Regions from separate parts of the Melaminivora sp. genome, predicted to be linked through region 2. Evidence: predicted binding sites of a transcription regulator. Region 2 holds the regulator's gene; each other region holds the start of a gene.

Region 1 (4,208 bases), on a different contig from region 2:
ATACAGACGGGCCAGATGCTCGCGCGAGCGCAGGCATTTTTGCGCGTGCGGCTGCAGCGCCCGGCCGCAGGCGGCCAGCGGCCGCCCCAGGCGGATGGCGGTCAGCACGTCCTGCAGGGGCTTGCGGCTGCGCGCATGCAGGTGCACGTCGCCCGAGGCCACCAGTGGCAGGCCCAACTGGCACCCGAGCTGCGCCAGGGTCCGCAGCCACAGGCCGTCATCGGTCGCCAGATGCAGTTCGACGGCCAGCCAGCAATTTTGCTCAAAAACGGCTTTTACCCTTGCCAGGCAACGACCTACAGCTATGGAATCGGAAGCATCGATGAAGACCTCGCGGCAAGGCACCAACAGCAGCTCGCACCCGGCCAAAAGAGTCCAGGGCGATTCCTCGTCCACCCGGTAGTCGCCCTTGCGCGCGCCGCGCCCGCGCGCCGCGCTGATGAACTCGCACAGCCCGCCCCAGCCCTGCACGTCGCGCGCCAGGGCGACGATGCGCACGCCCTGCCAGAGAAATTCGCTGCCGGCGATGAACCGCAGCGGCAGGCCGCGCGCCGCCACGTGCGCACGAACCACACCGGCGACCGAGCACTCGTCGGTCAGCGCCAGCGCGGTGTAGCCGAGCTGCTGCGCCCGCTCGACCAGCTCGTGCGGGTGCGAGGCGCCGCGCTGGAAGCTGAAGGCGCTGAGCGCGTGCAGCTCGGCGTAGGCCGGCGGCTCGGTCATGCATAGACCCCCTGCAAGTACCAGGCCCCATCGGCCTGATCGCGAAACACCCAGACCCAGCCGGCGCGGCCCCGGGCGATGAAGTAGTCGCGCCGCGCCAGGCCGCCCTGCCCGCCCTTTACGTCCTCCGCCTGCTCTTCCCACCAGCCGGTCTCGAGGCGCTCGGGCCCGGCCAGCAGGCGCAGGGGCTCGCCCTGCAGGCAGGGCTGGCCGTCCTGCAGCGCCAGGGGACGGGGCGGGCGCACCAGCCAGCCAGGCAGCAAAGCGCCCCGCCCCCCTGGCGCCGGAGCGGCTGGAGCAGCCTCGCCGGCAGGCAGCCAACGCTGCATGCGCTCGGGACGGTGGTCGTCGCAGGGCACGGGCTGGCGCAGGTTCTCGGGCCCCAGCCGCTCCGCCAGGCGCTCGAGCAACTGGTGCCAGGCCTCGCCCGGAGCCTGCTCGCCCGGACCGGGGAGCAGCAGGCTGCGGCTGGCCTGCGGCAGGGGCGCGGTCTGCAGGCTGCACAGGCCCAGACGGTCGGCTGGCGCCGCCAGGCTGTACCGGGCCAGGCGCTCGGCCAGCAGGCGCCGCAGGTGGGCCATCTCCTGCGCGGGCTCGGCCGTGCGCAGCTCCAGCCGCTGCCAGGCCGGCAGGTCCCGGCCTGCGCTGCGGCGCAGGTTGTGGTGCCAGCGCAGCTCCAGCGCCAGCACGCCCTGCTGGCGCGCCCGCAGCCAGTCCTGCAGGGCGCCGAGCAGGCGCTGCCCGGTCCACAGCAGGGCCTCGGCCGACTCGGCCGGGGCCGGCAGCTCCACCTCCAGGTCGAAGCTCTCGGGCACACGCAGCCAGCGCCAGGCCGCCTGGGCGCCCGGCTCCCAGGCCTGGTCGAGCGCGGCCAGGCTGGCGGCGCCAAAGCGCCGGGCCAGGCCGGCGCGCGGCAGACCGCGCAGCTCGCCCCAGGTGCGGCAACCCAGCTGGGCCAGGGCCTGGGCATGCGGACGCAGGGCGCTGAGCGTGTCGATGGGCAGGTCGTGCGGCAGCCGGCGCGGCACGGGGCAGCCCTCCTGTTGCAGGCGCAGGAGCGCCAGGGCCTGCCAGGCCGTGGGTGCTTCGGCCCAGCAGGACGCTTCGGGCCCGCCCACTTCAGCATGGGGCTGGGCATGGGGCGCCTGCGACTGCAGCAGCGCGCGCAGGCGCTGGCGCCCGCCCCACAGGCGCTCGGTGGCCGACACCTCCAGCACCAGGGCCTCCTCCAGCCAGGCGACGCGGGGCGTGAAGCGCAGGGCCCACCAGCCCCGGGACTGCCAGGGCTGCCCCGGGTGCGGCGCGACGCCGGGCTCAAGGGGTGGCGGCAGCCACGCCAGCCAGTGCATGCAGCACCCGCCCATCGGTACTTGCTGCCCCCGCAGGCGCAGGGCCCAACGGACGCCGCAGAGCCTGGGCCTGCAGCGTTGCACCCAGCGCAGGCGCGCAGGCAGGCAGCGCCACGGGGCGCTCCTGCGGCGGGCCACGCCGCTTGAAGACATGCGCCAGCAGCACCGTGCCCCGCGCCTGCAGCGCCAGCCGCAGCGGCGCGGGAGACGCCTCCAGCCGCATCTGCTCGGGCCGGAAGACCCAGAGCAATGGCTGCTGTTGCGCCGCCGCCAGCTGCAACCGGCGCAGCATGGCGGGCTGCGCCAGGGGCAGCCAGGCCAGCACGGCGCGCACGTCGCGGCAGCGCAGGGCCTGCTCGCAGGCCCACGCCGCCAGAGCCCCCTGCGCGCTGATGCAACACAGCTGCCGGGCCTGCACCCCGGCGGCCTGCAGGGCGGGCGTGAACGGCTCCAGGGGAGCGCCGACCAGCACGGCTCGGCCCCCTGCCCGCAGGTGCGCGGCCAAGGCCGGCAGCACCAGCGGCCATTCATGGCGCGCCCGGGGCGGCTGCAGGACCTCGCACAGCGCGCCCAGCGGCCAACCACCCCCGGGCAACTCGGCGTCGAGCGCGCCGTGGCCACTGGCCACCACCGGCGCGGCCATGCCGGCCGCCGCATCGGCGGCCCGCCAGACGCTGTCGTGCAGGCGCTCGGGAAGACAGGAGAGAGCGGGAACGGGCATGGGTTTTCAGGAGGATCGGAAAAGACCTTGAATACTGTATGAATATACAGTTAATTCAGACTCTCTCCAGCTATGCAGAAAACACCGGGCACAAAAAAACCGGGCACGGGGCCCGGCTTGATCGGTCAGCGCGAGGCGCTGCGCGCTCTCAGCGCAGCAGCGTCACGCCGGTCTTGGACTGGATCTCGTCGAACTCCACGCCCGGGGCCAGCTCCACCAGCTTCAGCCCCTCGGGCGTCACGTCCATGACGCCCAGGTCGGTGATGATGCGGTCCACCACGCCCACGCCCGTGAGCGGCAGCGTGCATTCGGGCAGGATTTTCAGGTCGGTGGTGCCGTCCTTCTTGCGGGCCACGTGCTCCATCAGCACGATCACGCGCGGCACGCCGGCCACCAAGTCCATGGCGCCGCCCATGCCCTTGACCATCTTGCCGGGGATCATCCAGTTGGCCAGGTCGCCCTTTTGGCTGACCTGCATGGCGCCCAGGATGGACAGGTTGATCTTGCCGCCGCGGATCATGGCGAACGACTGGTCGGAGCCGAAGATGGCCGAGCCGGCAATCGTCGTCACGGTCTGCTTGCCGGCATTGATCAGGTCGGCGTCCACTTCTTCCTCGGTCGGGAAGGGGCCGATGCCCAGCATGCCGTTCTCCGACTGCAGCCACACCTCCTTGTCGCCCGTGTGGTTGGCCACCAGCGTCGGGATGCCGATGCCGAGGTTCACGTAGAAGCCGTCTTCCAGCTCCTGCGCCGCGCGCGCGGCCATCTGGTCTTGGGTCCAGGCCATTGCAGTCTCCTTATTTCTTCTCGGTGAGGGTGCGCTTCTCGATGCGCTTTTCGGGATTCGGGTTGTGCACGATGCGATGCACGTAAATGCCGGGCAGGTGCACGTCGTCCGGGGCGATCTGACCGGTCTCGACGATTTCTTCCACCTCGACGATGCAGACCTTGCCGGCGGTGGCCGCGGCCGGGTTGAAGTTGCGCGCCGTCAGGCGGAACTGCAAGTTGCCGCTCTTGTCGGCGCGGTGCGCCTTGATGAGCGACACGTCGGGCACCAGCGAGCGCTCCATGACATAGGTCTGGCCGTCGAACTCGCGCGTCTCCTTGCCCTCGGCGACCATGGTGCCGACACCGGTCTTGGTGAAGAAGGCCGGGATGCCGGCGCCGCCGGCGCGCAGCTTTTCGGCCAGCGTGCCCTGCGGCGTGAACTCCAGCTCCAGCTCGCCGGCCAGGAACTGGCGCTCGAACTCCTTGTTCTCGCCGACATAGGAGCTGATCATCTTCTTGATCTGGCGTGTCTCCAACAGCTTGCCCAGGCCGAAGCCGTCCACGCCGGCGTTGTTGGACACCACCGTGAGGTTCTTCACCCCGCTGTCCTTGAGCGCCTCGATCAGCGCCTCGGGGATGCCGCACAG
Region 2 (4,208 bases):
GCAGATCTCCACCGGCGACATGCTGCGCGCCGCCGTCAAGGCCGGCACGCCGCTGGGCGTGCAGGCCAAGGCGGTGATGGATGCCGGCCAGCTGGTCAGCGACGACCTGATCATCAACCTGGTCAAGGAGCGCATCGCCGAGCCGGACTGCGCCAACGGCTTTCTGTTCGACGGCTTTCCGCGCACCATCCCGCAGGCCGAGGCCATGAAGTCGGCCGGCGTCAAGCTGGACTACGTGCTGGAAATCGACGTGCCGTTCGAGGCCATCATCGAGCGCATGGGCGGGCGCCGCTCGCACCCCGCGTCGGGCCGCACCTACCACGTCAAATTCAACCCGCCCAAGGCCGAGGGCCTGGACGACGTGACCGGCGAGCCGCTGGTGCAACGCGAGGACGACAGGGAAGAAACCGTCAAGAAACGCCTGGAGGTCTACAGCCAGCAGACCCGCCCGCTGGTGGACTACTACTCCGACTGGGCCCAGGCCGACCCCGCTAACGCGCCCAAGTACCGCGCCATCAGCGGCATGGGCAGCGTCGACGAGATCACCGAACGCGCCCTGGCCGCGCTGTCGAGCTGAACCGTCCGGCCCCCGCCGCACGACGCCCCGCCCCCGCGGGGCGTTTTGCTTCAGGCGCCCTGCGCCATCAGCTCCAGCATCAGGCTGATGCGCGCCTTCACCGGGCTCAGCCCCTCCAGATAGACCCACTGCGCCTGCGCCGGCGCCAGCATGCGGCCTTCGGGGCAGCGCGAGGCCACACGCACCGCAACCCCCGCGCCCTGCGCCCGCGCCAGCGCCGCCTCCAGGCTTTCGTGCAGCGTGCCGTTGCCGGTCGCGCCGGCGACGATGCCGGCCACACCGCCGGCCACCAGGGCATCGACCAGCAGGCCGTCTGCGCCGGCGTGGCTCAGCACGATGGCCACGCGCGGCCAGGGCAGCGCGCCCAGCCGCGGCGCCAGCGCGGCATGAGGCGCCAGGGGCGGCTGCGGCGCCCGGGCCTGCGCCCAGCGCACCTGCCCGCCCTCCACCCAGCCCAGCGGCCCGCCGTCGCCCGAGGCAAAAGCATCGAGCCGCAGCGGGTGCACCTTGACCACCTCGCGCGGCCCGTGGATGGTTCCTGCAGCCACCACCAGCACGCCGCGCGCCTCCGGGTGGACGGCCACGGTCACGGCGTCCAGCAGGTTCTGCGGCCCGTCGGGCGCCAGGGCCGTGGCCGGGCGCATGGCGCAGGTCAGCACCACCGGCTTGCCGGCCGCAGGCAGCACGTTGGCCAGCAGCCAGGCGGTTTCCTCCAGCGTGTCGGTGCCGTGGGTGATGACCAGGCCCGCCACGTCCTCCTTGGCCAGGTGCGCCAGGCAGCGTGCCACCAGACGCTGCCAGAGGGCGTGCGTCATGTCCTTGCTGTCCACCTGCGCCACCTGCTCGGCCACCAGGGACCCGCGCGCGGCGGCGGCCAGGGGCGGCACGGCAGCGAGGAGTTGCTCCACGCTCAGCTGCGCGGCGGTGTAGCCAACGTTGGCCCCGGCCTGGCCGGAGGTGCCGGCGATGGTGCCGCCTGTCCCCAATACAACGATGCTTGTTGCCACGGCGCTTGCGTCCTTCCGAAAACTGTCTAAAAATACAGGTACTGGATTAAAAAACAGTGGTTGCCCCGCAACCCACCGCAACGGAGTCTTCCATGCTCGACAAACCCAAGCTCACCGCCCGCCAACAGCAGATCCTGGACCTGATCCAGACCGCCATCGCGCGCACCGGTGCGCCCCCGACCCGGGCCGAGATCGCCACCGAGCTGGGCTTTCGCTCGGCCAACGCCGCGGAGGAGCATCTGCAGGCGCTGGCGCGCAAGGGCGTGATCGAGCTGGTCAGCGGCACCTCTCGCGGCATCCGGCTGCGCGGCGAAACGGTGCGCGGCATCAACGCCGCGCGCGGCGCGCGCTTTGACCTGCCGATCGCCGGCTTGTCGCAGTTCACGCTGCCCTTGATCGGCCGCGTGGCCGCGGGCTCGCCCATTCTCGCGCAGGAGCACGTGGACCAGACCTACACGCTGGAGGGCTCGCTGTTCGCCCACCGGCCCGACTACCTGCTCAAGGTGCGCGGCATGTCCATGCGCGACGCCGGCATCATGGACGGCGACCTGCTGGCCGTGCAGGCCACGCGGGAAGCGCGCAGCGGCCAGATCATCGTCGCGCGCCTGGGCGACGAGGTCACGGTCAAGCGGCTGCGCCGTACGGGCAGCGGCATCGAGCTGCTGCCGGAGAACCCGGACTACCCGGTCATCCGCGTCGAGCCTGGCGAGCCCTTCGAGATCGAGGGCCTGGCCGTCGGCCTGATCCGCAACACCATGCTGATGTAGGCCCCGCGCCTCCCCCTCCCCCTTCCCTGATGCGCCACCGCAGGTGGCGGGCGTCTGGCGTGCACGGGCCGGTGAGTCCTACACGTCAACCCTGCGGTTGCGCGTCTCATTGAACCCCTCTTTCAGCAATCCTGCCTGTGTTCTTGCTTGTCGGCTCCGGAATGGGGCACAAAGGAGTTTTCACATGGCGCTTGCCTCTCTTGCCTGGACCTCGCTACCCTTCGCCCGCGCGCTGGAAGCCCGGCCCACCCTGTTCGCCGCATCGCAGCCCCGCTGCGCCAAAGCCCCACCCCTGCGCGTGATCGTGCACCACGAGGGTGACGGCGGCTGCCGTCTGGTTATCTCCGGGCGCATGGCCGATGTTTGCGCGGAGCTTGACCGTCTCGTTCTGCAGTGATCCCGGGCGGCGCACCAGCGCGCCAGCCCCGCTGCGTCTGTCCCCGGCGCTCAGGACGTGATCTGCGCCCAGAGCTTGTCCAGCCGCTTGGCGCTCACCGGATAGGGCGTGCGCAGCTCCTGCGCGAAAAAGCTCACGCGCAGCTCCTCCAGCATCCAGCGGTACTCCTGCAGCCGCGCATCCTGCTGGCCCCGGCGTTCGGCCAGCAGACGCCAGTAGCGCTGCTCCAGCGGCGCCAGCTCCTTCATCCGCGCGGCGTCGCGCGCCGGGTCGGCGCGCAGCTTGTCCAGGCGTATGGTGATGGCCTTGAGATAGCGCGGCAGGTGCTGCAGCTGCGCCCAGGGCGTGGCCGCCAGAAAGCCCGGCGGCATCAGGCGCTGCAACTGCTGGGCCACGTCGGCCGCCACGTCGCGCGCGGCCTTGGCGTCCTTGAGCTTGCGCTGCGCCGCGGCGTATTCCTGCAGGACGGCGGCCGCCTGGCGCGCGACCTCGTTGGCGATCAGCGTCAGGCGCGCGCGCCCGTCCTGCACGCGCTGCAGGAACTGCGCCTCGTCGGCCGGCAGCGGCTCGGCCAGGAAGGCCCGGTCCAGCGCCATGTCGATGATCTGCGCGCGCAGCTCCTCCTGCGTGCCCAGGGGCATGTAGGCCACGGCCATGGCGGTCAGGCCGGGGATGTTCTTCTCCAGGTATTTCAGCGCGTCGCGGATCTGCAGCGCCACCAGGCGGCGCAGGCCGACGCGGTGGCGCACGGCTGCCGCTTCGGGCTCGTCAAACACCTCGATGCCCACCGCATCGCCATGATCGATCAGCGCCGGAAAGCCGATCAGCGCCTGGCTGCCGCGCGCGATCTCCATCAGCTCGGGCAGTTCGCCGAAGGACCAGCTCGTGTAGCGCGCCTCGGCCGGGCGCGGCGCCGGGGAAGCCTCAGGAGCGGCCTGCCGGGCGCTTTTCTCTTTTTTGATAGCAGCCTGCCCTTGAATGCTCTTGATTTCAGGTGATTTTTCCTCTGAAACCGTTGTTCCGTCCTGAGAGTTTGCTATCTTTAAAGAAGCAAGCGCCTGAAACGCCCCGCGCGCGCGTGCGCCTAGCTCGGCCTTGAGCGCCGCCAGGTTGCGCCCCTGTCCGAGCTGGCGGCCGTGCTCGTCCGTGACGCGGAAGTTCATGAACAGGTGCGGCGAGAGCATGTCCAGCTTGAAGTCCGTGCGCTGCACGGCCAGGCCGGTTTCCTCACGCACCTGGCGCAGTAGCGCCTCCAGCAGGCTGCCCTGTGCCCAGTGTTCGGGCTGGGTGAACCGCTGCGCCAGCCGCGCCGCGCTCTCGGGCAGGGGCACGAAGCGGCTGCGCGGACGCTGGGGCAGGCTTTTGAGCAGCGCCTGCAGCTTGTCCTTGAGCATGCCCGGCACCAGCCATTCGGCGCGCTCCTCGCTCACCTGGTTGAGCACGAACAGCGGCACCGTCAC
Region 3 (4,208 bases), on a different contig from region 2:
CGCCCCTGGAGCAGACCGCGAGCCCGCCGAAAGCAAGCTGCGGCGGGTCAGCGTCATTCTTAAGGCTTTGAAGACGCGCATGGTGCTGATCGACGAGTTCGGCTTCTTTCAAGCAGGCACTCCCATGAAACAGCGCAAACTCCTCAATGCCCTGAAATTCCTGGGAAATGAATTGCAGATCCCGATCGTCGTCGCAGCGGTGCCAGAGACCTTGAATCTGCTGCAGTCCGATCCTCAAGTGGCGAATCGTTTCGAACCCGTGTTCTTGCCAAAATGGAAGATGGGGGAGGATTTTCAGAAGCTACTCGCCACGATGGAAAAGACCCTCAGCCTACGGTTGCCATCCAACCTCGCGGCCGAAGCAGCCGCACAACGCATTCTCGACGAAAGCAACGGAATCATCGGTTACATGTCCGACCTGTTGCAGATGCTGGCAATTGATGCCATCCGAAGCGGTGCGGAATGTATCACCTCACACGCGCTAAAAGAAGCCAATCTCAAAAGGCTTGGCTGGGTTCACCCGAACCGTCGGCACCGTTACGCGGGCTAAATCATGAGTGTACGCCTCCTGCCCGTGCGCTTTCCTCCGCTACCCGATGAGTTGCTGTCCTCGTGGTTTGTTCGCCTTGCTCACGCCAACGGAGAAAAATCGCACAGCTTGAGCTTCAAAATGTTTGATGGCGGGCTCAATTTCGTTCAGGGAGGTGACCAAAATCTGGATCGAGGGCATGACGCAGATGTGTTAAGGATTTTGGCTCTTGCGACCAGGACTGCAAAGGAGCGAGTTGCCGCATCCACCTTGGGTGCCTATTCAGGCTACCTATGGGATGAGATTTCAGCGCGCGGAGTTCGGCGCTGGGTTATGCCAGTTTTGAGCCGAAGCAGCGGACGAACGGGGTATGGATTGCAGGCATGTGCAGAGTGTCTGCGCAGTGATGAAATGCCATATTTCAGGCGTTCTTGGCGACTTGCGTTTCACATCGCGTGTCCGTTCCACGGTTGCCTACTGATGGATCATTGCTTCGCTTGTGAAGCGCCGCTTGTCATCCATCGTGGCGACGTTGGCATATTCACACCCGAGCCCGAATCGTCTGCAAGGTGGTGCAGCTATTGCCGAGCAGACCTCGCTGACGCCATGATTTCAAGTCATAAGCTAGATGCCGACTTGCTCGAATTTCAGATCCTTCTCCTCAGCACTCTACGGCGAGGTTGGATCAATGTGGGTGGCCGCGTGATTAATTCAGTGTTGTTCTTTGAGGGTCTGCGGATGCTGTGGGCCTTTCTCGACGCGCCAAGATGGTCTGCTTCATTCCGCCGTGGCATGCAAAGACGTGGCTTTTCCTTTATTGAGGGACAAGAAAAGCGGTATGGCGGTGCTGACGTCCGGCGTACAGAAGGACGGCACAAGTTGCTGGCGGCTTCAGGTTGGTTGCTGGATGATTGGCCGAATAGATTCGTCGAGGTTGCAAGCGAAGCAAGAGTGTCGAGCAATCACGTGCTCCATTTTAGCTTGCACGGTCAGGGATCGACGCCGTTCTGGCTATGGAAGCCCATCCACGATTTTCTAGATCGATCGATGTATGTGCCCAGTGACGAAGAAATTACGAATGCTTTTCTGTATCTAGTACGCCTTGGGGGACGTGTCCGTCAACGCGATGTGTGCTGCTTGCTTAACATGCGAACTAATCACAGTTTTCGTGTAGCAGCTGTCATGAAATCTTGTCATCTCCTCTGATCTGCGCATATTCACCGCCGGGTCAGGCTTTAGACGGCCGCTCCGTTTCCCCTCGATTCAATTTTAGTTGAGTATGGTGGCGAGATAGCTGAAATTCGCCATGTTGCGAGCTCGGCGTTGAGGATAATATTTCAATTTCGCCGCTCATTCAGTATATTAAAGCGCCAATTTGAGGCTCTCAGCGCCGCAGTAGCTCATCCTGCGCCACCCGCCGACCTTGCAATTCGAGGGCTTTCCCGGCCTTCCGTCCGTAGAGGAAGCACGGCAAATCGTTCTCGCTGAGCCCCGCTGTGGCGCACTGTTGTTTTTTACAGTATTTGCGAAGGGGCTAACTGGTGAACTTCACCAGTTGGACCTACCCGGCGCTAGAATGCGCCTCATGAAGACCACATCAAAAATCAGCGGAGCGACGCCCGCCCACTTTTCCGGGCATGAGACGTTCCCTCTGCGTCAAATGTGGCTCAAGAAGGCCTTTGACCAAGCAACCGATGGCGGCCTGATCCGCAAAACGACCTTCACCGACGAGAGCGCAATCGCCTGTTTTGGCGTCGGCAAGAACATGGTCGCGTCGATCCGGCATTGGGCCTTGGCATGCGGGGTCATGCGCCAGGCCGACGGTGGCTTCCGCGTCGGCAACCTCGCCTCCGAGATCCTGCAAGACGGCGGTCTCGACCCCTATGCGGAGAGCCCCTCGACCGCATGGCTCGCCCATTGGCAGCTCGCGGGCCGATGCTTCCGCTCGACCACATGGCATTGGCTGTTCAACCATGTGACGGCGCCTACATTCACCCGCCAAGAGCTCGAGGAGCCTCTGGCTCGATACGCCCGCGAGCTCGATCCAAAGCATCGCCTCTCCGCCTCGACGATCTCGCGTGACTTGGAGACGTGCCTTCGCAGCTACGCCCCGCGCGCGGCCGGCGGCTCGCCCGAGGACTTCGCCGAGCCGCTGCTTGGCGAATTGGGCCTGCTGCAAGAGGTCCACAAAGGGCAATACGCCTTCCGTCGCGGCCCGAAGGCCTCTCTTCACGATGGTGTCTTCGCCTATGCACTCATCGACTTTTGGGACCGAGAGGACGAAGGCCAAAGCTCGCTGGCCTTCGAGACCGTCGCCTATGCGGAAGGCTCTCCGGGACGGGTCTTCAAGCTCGACGAGGAATCGATCGCGCAACGGCTCATCGCCCTCTCCGATTTCACTGGGCGCAGGCTCGAATGGACCGATTCGGCGGGACTGCGGCAAGTCCATCGCAAGCACATGACCCGGGAAGACATCAAGAACATGATCAGGTGCGCCTATGACTGAGAAGAAGCAACAGGCCCTCTCTGACATCGTCCAGATTTCGCGCCAATACCAGCGCTCCATCCGCGTCGATGCGGACATCGGCCGAGCCGACGCCCTCTCCGGTTACATCTGCCATGCGACCGCGGCCTCCGTGGTCGAGGGCATGTGCAGGCAAATCGCGGAAACCAATCAACGCTGCTTCACCTGGACGGGGCCGTTTGGCGGAGGCAAGAGTTCGCTGGCAGTAGCTTTGGCGAGCGCGCTGCACACCAACAAGACTCTGCGGGTCAAGGCTCGCCAAGCCCTGCATCTGGACTCCAAGCCGCTCTTCGACAAAGCTTTCCCCGTTCAGAAGGGATGGCTGATCGTCCCGGCCGTGGGCCGGCGCGGCAGCGTCGTGGCCGAGCTTCATGCTGCCCTACGCAGGGCGCAGGGCAAGACGGTCGACGGCCGCAGCAAGCCCACCTCGCAGTCTCTCATCGCCGATTTGCTCGAAGAAGCCAAGAGCCGCCCGCACGATGGCGCGCTGGTTCTCATCGATGAGATGGGCAAGTTCCTGGAGGCTTCGGCCCTGGGCTCTGGAGACGATGTCTACTTTTTCCAAGAGCTCGCCGAGGCCGCGGCCCGCTCCGAAGGCCGACTGGTGGTCATCGGCGTGCTGCATCAGTCCTTCGCGCAGTATTCGGCCCGGCTGGGCATCGACACTCGCGATGATTGGGCCAAAGTTCAAGGCCGCTACGTCGACTTGCCCTTCGTCGCCGCGAGCGACGAAGTCGTCGAGCTCATCGGCCGCGCGATCCAAGCTAAGGAGCGTCCGCCATGGATGCGCGACGCGTCCAAGGCCATCGCCGAGGCGATCCGCGCGCGCCGCCCCGCCGTGGGGCAGAATTTCGCCAAGGCCTTAGAGGCCTGCTGGCCGCTGCATCCAGCCATGGCCGCGCTGCTGGGCCCGATCTCCAAGCGGCAGTTTGGCCAAAACGAGCGCAGCACCTTCGGCTTCCTGTCGTCAGTGGAGCCGCATGGCTTCCGCTCCTACCTGAACTCGACGCTCAAAAGCGAAACGAGCTGGTATCGCCCAAGCGATTACTGGGACTACCTGCGCTCGAACTTGGAGCCCGCGATCCTCGCCTCCCCTGATGGGCATCGCTGGTCGCAGGCCGTCGAAGCGGTGGAGCGGGCCGAAGCCAAGACGGG
Region 4 (4,208 bases), on a different contig from region 2:
GAACGGCTTGTTGGCCAGGCCCTGGGCCACCAGCCAGGTCAGCGCGAGGCTCACCGGCCACAGCAGCAGCAGCGGGGTGAGCATCCAGTCCAGGATCTCGCCGAACAGGGAGCGCTGCTCGCGCTGGAAGATTTTCACGGCGGCCCTGCGGGGTTTGGGGTGTTTTCAGGGGGTAGCCCGCGCCAGTGCTCGGGATACTGCTATGAAAAAAGATTTTTGTCAGCCCGGGATCTTTTCCAGGCAGTAGCCCAGGCCACGCACCGTGGCGATGCGGATGGGGCCGCGCTCGATCTTCTTTCTCAGGCGGTGGATATAGACCTCGATGGCGTTGTTGCTCACCTCCTCGCCCCACTCGCACAGGCGTTCGACCAGCTGCTCCTTGGACACCAGGCGCCCGGCGCGCTGCAGCAGCACCTCCAGCAGGCCCAGCTCGCGCGCCGACAGTTCGATCATCTTGCCGTCGATGGTCGCCACGCGCCCGGCCTGGTCATAGACCAGCGGCCCGTGGCGGATGGCGCTGCTGGTCGCGCCCATGCCGCGGCGCGTGAGTGCGCGCACGCGCGCTTCGAGCTCCTGCAGCGAGAACGGCTTGGCCATGTAGTCGTCGGCGCCGTAATCCAGGCCCTTGACGCGCTCCTCGATGCTGTCGGCGGCGGTGAGGATGAGCACCGGCAGGGCCGAGCCGCGCCCGCGCAGGCGCTTCAGGACCTCCAGGCCATGCATCCTGGGCAGGCCCAGGTCCAGGATCAGCAGGTCGAACTCGTTGTTGGCCATCAGCGCGGCATCGACCTCGGTGCCGCTGGCCACGTGGTCCACCACGGCGCCCGAGCCGCGCAGGCTGCGCAGCAGGCCATCGGCCAGCACCTGGTCGTCTTCGGCGATGAGGATGCGCATGGGGTCTCCTGGGGATGTGCGCGCCGGCCGGGTGGCACGGGCGAGGGGGCAAATTCTAGGCAAGCGCGCCATCCGCTCCGGCATAGGCCTCCAGGCCCAGCGCGACCACGGTGGCCACCTCGGCGCCGACCTCGGCGCGAAACTCCGCCTCGGCCTGCGCCACCGCCTGGCGGAAGGCCTCGCGCCAGGACAGCCCCAGCGGCGTGTAGCGCACGGTGCGCGCGCGCGCATCGTGCGGGTCGGCCTCGCGCACGACCAGGCCCCAGGCCTCGCACTGATCGACGAGCGCGGCCATGGATTGCTTGGTCATGCCGGCGCGCGCGGCCAGGGCGGTGAGGCGGTCGCCCGCTGGCGACAGGTGGCGCGTCAGGTGCACGTGCGCCGCGCCCACCTGCTCGCGCGCCGCCAGGTTCGACAGGGCCAGCGGCGCCTCGGCGCTGCGCGCCATGAGCTGCAGCACGCGCGCATCGAAGCGCCGCAGCGCATGACCCAGCAGGCGCCCGAGATGGGTCTGGCGCCAGCGGTCGTCCAGGGGTTCGGCGGAAGGGTCAGCCATGGCTTATTGTCAGGCAAACTGACTAGAAATTCTTTGAATTCATCGGTACTGGTCGCTACATTACTGTTCAGGCATCCAGTAATCGGGCGTTTCCGGTGGCTGGAGACACAGCATTTTTTCCCCTTCGAGGAGTGGTTCCATGAACGCAACCGTCAACAACACCGCCGCCATCACCGAAAAGGCCAAGGCCCTGCAGGCGGCCCTTGCCCAGATCGAAAAGCAGTTCGGCAAGGGCACCATCATGCGCCTGGGCGAGGGCGAGGCCATCGAGGACATCCAGGTGGTCTCCACCGGCTCGCTGGGGCTGGACATCGCCCTGGGCGTGGGCGGCCTGCCGCGCGGGCGCGTCATCGAAATCTACGGCCCGGAGAGCTCGGGCAAGACCACGCTGACCCTGCAGGTCATCGCGCAGATGCAGAAGCTCGCCGGCCAATGCGCCTTCGTCGACGCCGAGCACGCGCTCGACGTGCAGTACGCACAAAAGCTCGGCGTGAACCTGTCCGACCTCCTGATCAGCCAGCCCGACACCGGCGAGCAGGCGCTGGAGATCGTCGACAGCCTGGTGCGCTCGGGCGCGGTGGACCTGATCGTCATCGACTCGGTCGCGGCGCTCACCCCCAAGGCCGAGATTGAGGGCGACATGGGCGACCAGCTGCCCGGCCTGCAGGCGCGCCTGATGAGCCAGGCGCTGCGCAAGCTCACCGCGACCATCAAGAAGACCAACTGCACGGTCATCTTCATCAACCAGATCCGCATGAAGATCGGCGTCATGTTCGGCAGCCCCGAGACGACGACCGGCGGCAACGCGCTGAAGTTCTACGCCTCGGTGCGCCTCGACATCCGCCGCATCGGCACCATCAAGAAAGGCGACAACCCCATCGGCAACGAGACGCGCGTGAAGGTGGTCAAGAACAAGGTCAGCCCGCCCTTCAAGACAGCCGAGTTCGACATCCTGTTCGGCGAGGGCATCTCGCGCGAAGGCGAGATCATCGACATGGGCGTGAATGCGCGCATCGTCGACAAGAGCGGCGCCTGGTACGCCTACAACGGCGAGAAGATCGGCCAGGGCCGCGACAACGCGCGCGAGTTCCTGCGCGAGAACCCGGAGCTGGCCCGCGAGATCGAGAATAAGGTGCGGGACAGCCTGGGCATCGCCCTGCTGCCGCCCGCGGTGGGCCAGGCCGAGCCGGCGCCCGCCCCGGAGGGCACGGCCGAGGACAAGGCCGCCGCGCCCCGGGGTCGCAAGAGCGATCCCAAGATCGAGGAAAGCCTGCTCTGATCGGCTCCTGAGTTTTCAGTGAAAAAGCTGCGGGCCCTTGTCACACAAGGGCCCGCAGCTATTTGAAAGGTAGCACCATGGGTTTTGCCAGACTCTCGCTCAAGGGCCGCGCCCTGCGCCTGCTGGCCCAGCGCGAGCACTCGCGCAGCGAGCTGCAGGCCAAGCTCGCGCGCCACGTGCAGGAGGGCGAGGACCTGGCTGCGCTGCTCGACGAGCTGGAGGCCAAGGACTTCATCAATGCCGGGCGCGTGGCCGAGTCGCACATGCACCGGCGTGCCACCCGCCTGGGCAGCCGCCGCGTGCTGCAGGAGCTGCGCGGCAAGGGCCTGGACGAGGACCTGCTGCGCGCCGCCGGACAGGCGCTGGCGAGCACCGAGGCCGAGCGCGCCCGCGCCGTCTGGCGCCAGCGCTTTGGCAGCGCCCCACCCGCGACCACGCGGGAAGAGCAGGCGCGGCAGATGCGCTTCCTGGCCGCGCGGGGATTCGATGCCGACGTGGTACGCCGCGTGGTGCGCAGCGGCGGGGCGGACGAGGATGAGGCGCTGTAGCGCCCAGGACGATTGCCTCGAACCCCTGCGCTGCCGGCCCGCAGCGTCAGCGAGGAGGAAAATAAGAACTTGCTATCAAGATGTAAAAGCCAGAAGATGTTTTCTTCCCAGGCCGGTTGTAGCCGTGAGTTACAACCCGCATGGCTTTTTTCATTTTGGAGGTTCCCCATGAAGCAACGCATCGTCGCCCTGGCCACCGCCGGCCTTCTCACTGGTTTGGTCGCTGGGTGCGCAAGCCCTGGCGCGCCACAAGGAGTCGCCGACAGCATTTACCTGGGTGGCCCCATCCTGACCATGAACGATGCGCAGCCCAACGCCGAGGCCGTGGCCGTGCAGGGCGGGCGCATCACCGCCGTGGGCCGCCGCTCGGACATCCTGAAGCTGCAGGGCCCGGCCACCCGCGTGGTGGATTTGAAGGGCAAGACCCTGCTGCCGGGCTTCGTCGATCCGCACAGCCACCTGAGCATCGTGGGTCTGCAGGCCGTGTCGGCCAACATGCTGCCTTCGCCCGACGGCAACAACGATTCGGTCGCGCAGCTGCAGGAGAACCTGCGCCGCCACATGCAGACTTCGCCCGAGGCCCGCGAGCTGGGCATCGTGCTGGGGTTCGGCTACGACGACTCGCAGCTCAAGGAGCAGCGCCATCCCACGCGCGAGGAGCTCGACGCCGTCTCCAGCACCGTGCCGGTGATGATCATCCACCAGTCCAGCCACTTCGGCGTGCTCAACAGCGTGGCGCTCAAGCAGGCGGGCATCAGCGCCGCCACGCCCGACCCGCAGGGCGGCGTGATCGGGCGCAAGGCCGGCTCGCAGGAGCCCAATGGCCTGCTGGAAGAAAACGCCTTCTTCGGCGCCGCCATGCGCCTGATGCCCAAGCTGTCCGAAGAGCAGGCCTCCGGCTGGCTGGCCAAGGCGCAGGACCTGTACCTGA

The links. Region 2 encodes LexA, which represses DNA repair genes until DNA is damaged. Its sites were predicted from a motif close to ACTGTATNNNNATACAGT; they were not measured.
Region 1: the regulator LexA is predicted to act here: its motif matches at 2,827-2,844, upstream of imuA (translesion DNA synthesis-associated protein ImuA).
Region 3: the regulator LexA is predicted to act here: its motif matches at 2,033-2,050, upstream of RT051_RS01795 (DUF4007 family protein).
Region 4: the regulator LexA is predicted to act here: its motif matches at 1,513-1,530, upstream of recA (recombinase RecA).

Annotation. Positions count from the first base shown of each region.
Region 1 is NZ_DAMCAM010000031.1:7,675-11,882, reverse strand. Features, by position in the region: gene RT051_RS08580 (error-prone DNA polymerase) at 1-723, opposite strand, end outside; gene RT051_RS08575 (DNA polymerase Y family protein) at 720-2,072, opposite strand; gene imuA (translesion DNA synthesis-associated protein ImuA) at 2,038-2,793, opposite strand; gene RT051_RS08565 (3-oxoacid CoA-transferase subunit B) at 2,942-3,580, opposite strand; gene RT051_RS08560 (CoA transferase subunit A) at 3,591-4,208, opposite strand, start outside.
Region 2 is NZ_DAMCAM010000063.1:1,324-5,531, reverse strand. Features, by position in the region: gene adk (adenylate kinase) at 1-577, shown strand, start outside; gene RT051_RS12360 (asparaginase) at 628-1,584, opposite strand; gene lexA (transcriptional repressor LexA) at 1,677-2,351, shown strand; gene RT051_RS12350 (hypothetical protein) at 2,536-2,748, shown strand; partial or broken gene RT051_RS12345 (DUF3418 domain-containing protein) at 2,799-4,208, opposite strand, start outside.
Region 3 is NZ_DAMCAM010000004.1:73,338-77,545, forward strand. Features, by position in the region: gene RT051_RS01785 (TniB family NTP-binding protein) at 1-550, shown strand, start outside; gene RT051_RS01790 (TniQ family protein) at 554-1,735, shown strand; gene RT051_RS01795 (DUF4007 family protein) at 2,115-3,035, shown strand; gene RT051_RS01800 (ATP-binding protein) at 3,028-4,208, shown strand, end outside.
Region 4 is NZ_DAMCAM010000005.1:68,829-73,036, reverse strand. Features, by position in the region: gene RT051_RS02205 (sensor histidine kinase N-terminal domain-containing protein) at 1-138, opposite strand, end outside; gene RT051_RS02200 (response regulator transcription factor) at 220-894, opposite strand; gene RT051_RS02195 (MarR family winged helix-turn-helix transcriptional regulator) at 950-1,450, opposite strand; gene recA (recombinase RecA) at 1,590-2,729, shown strand; gene recX (recombination regulator RecX) at 2,807-3,277, shown strand; gene RT051_RS02180 (amidohydrolase) at 3,446-4,208, shown strand, end outside.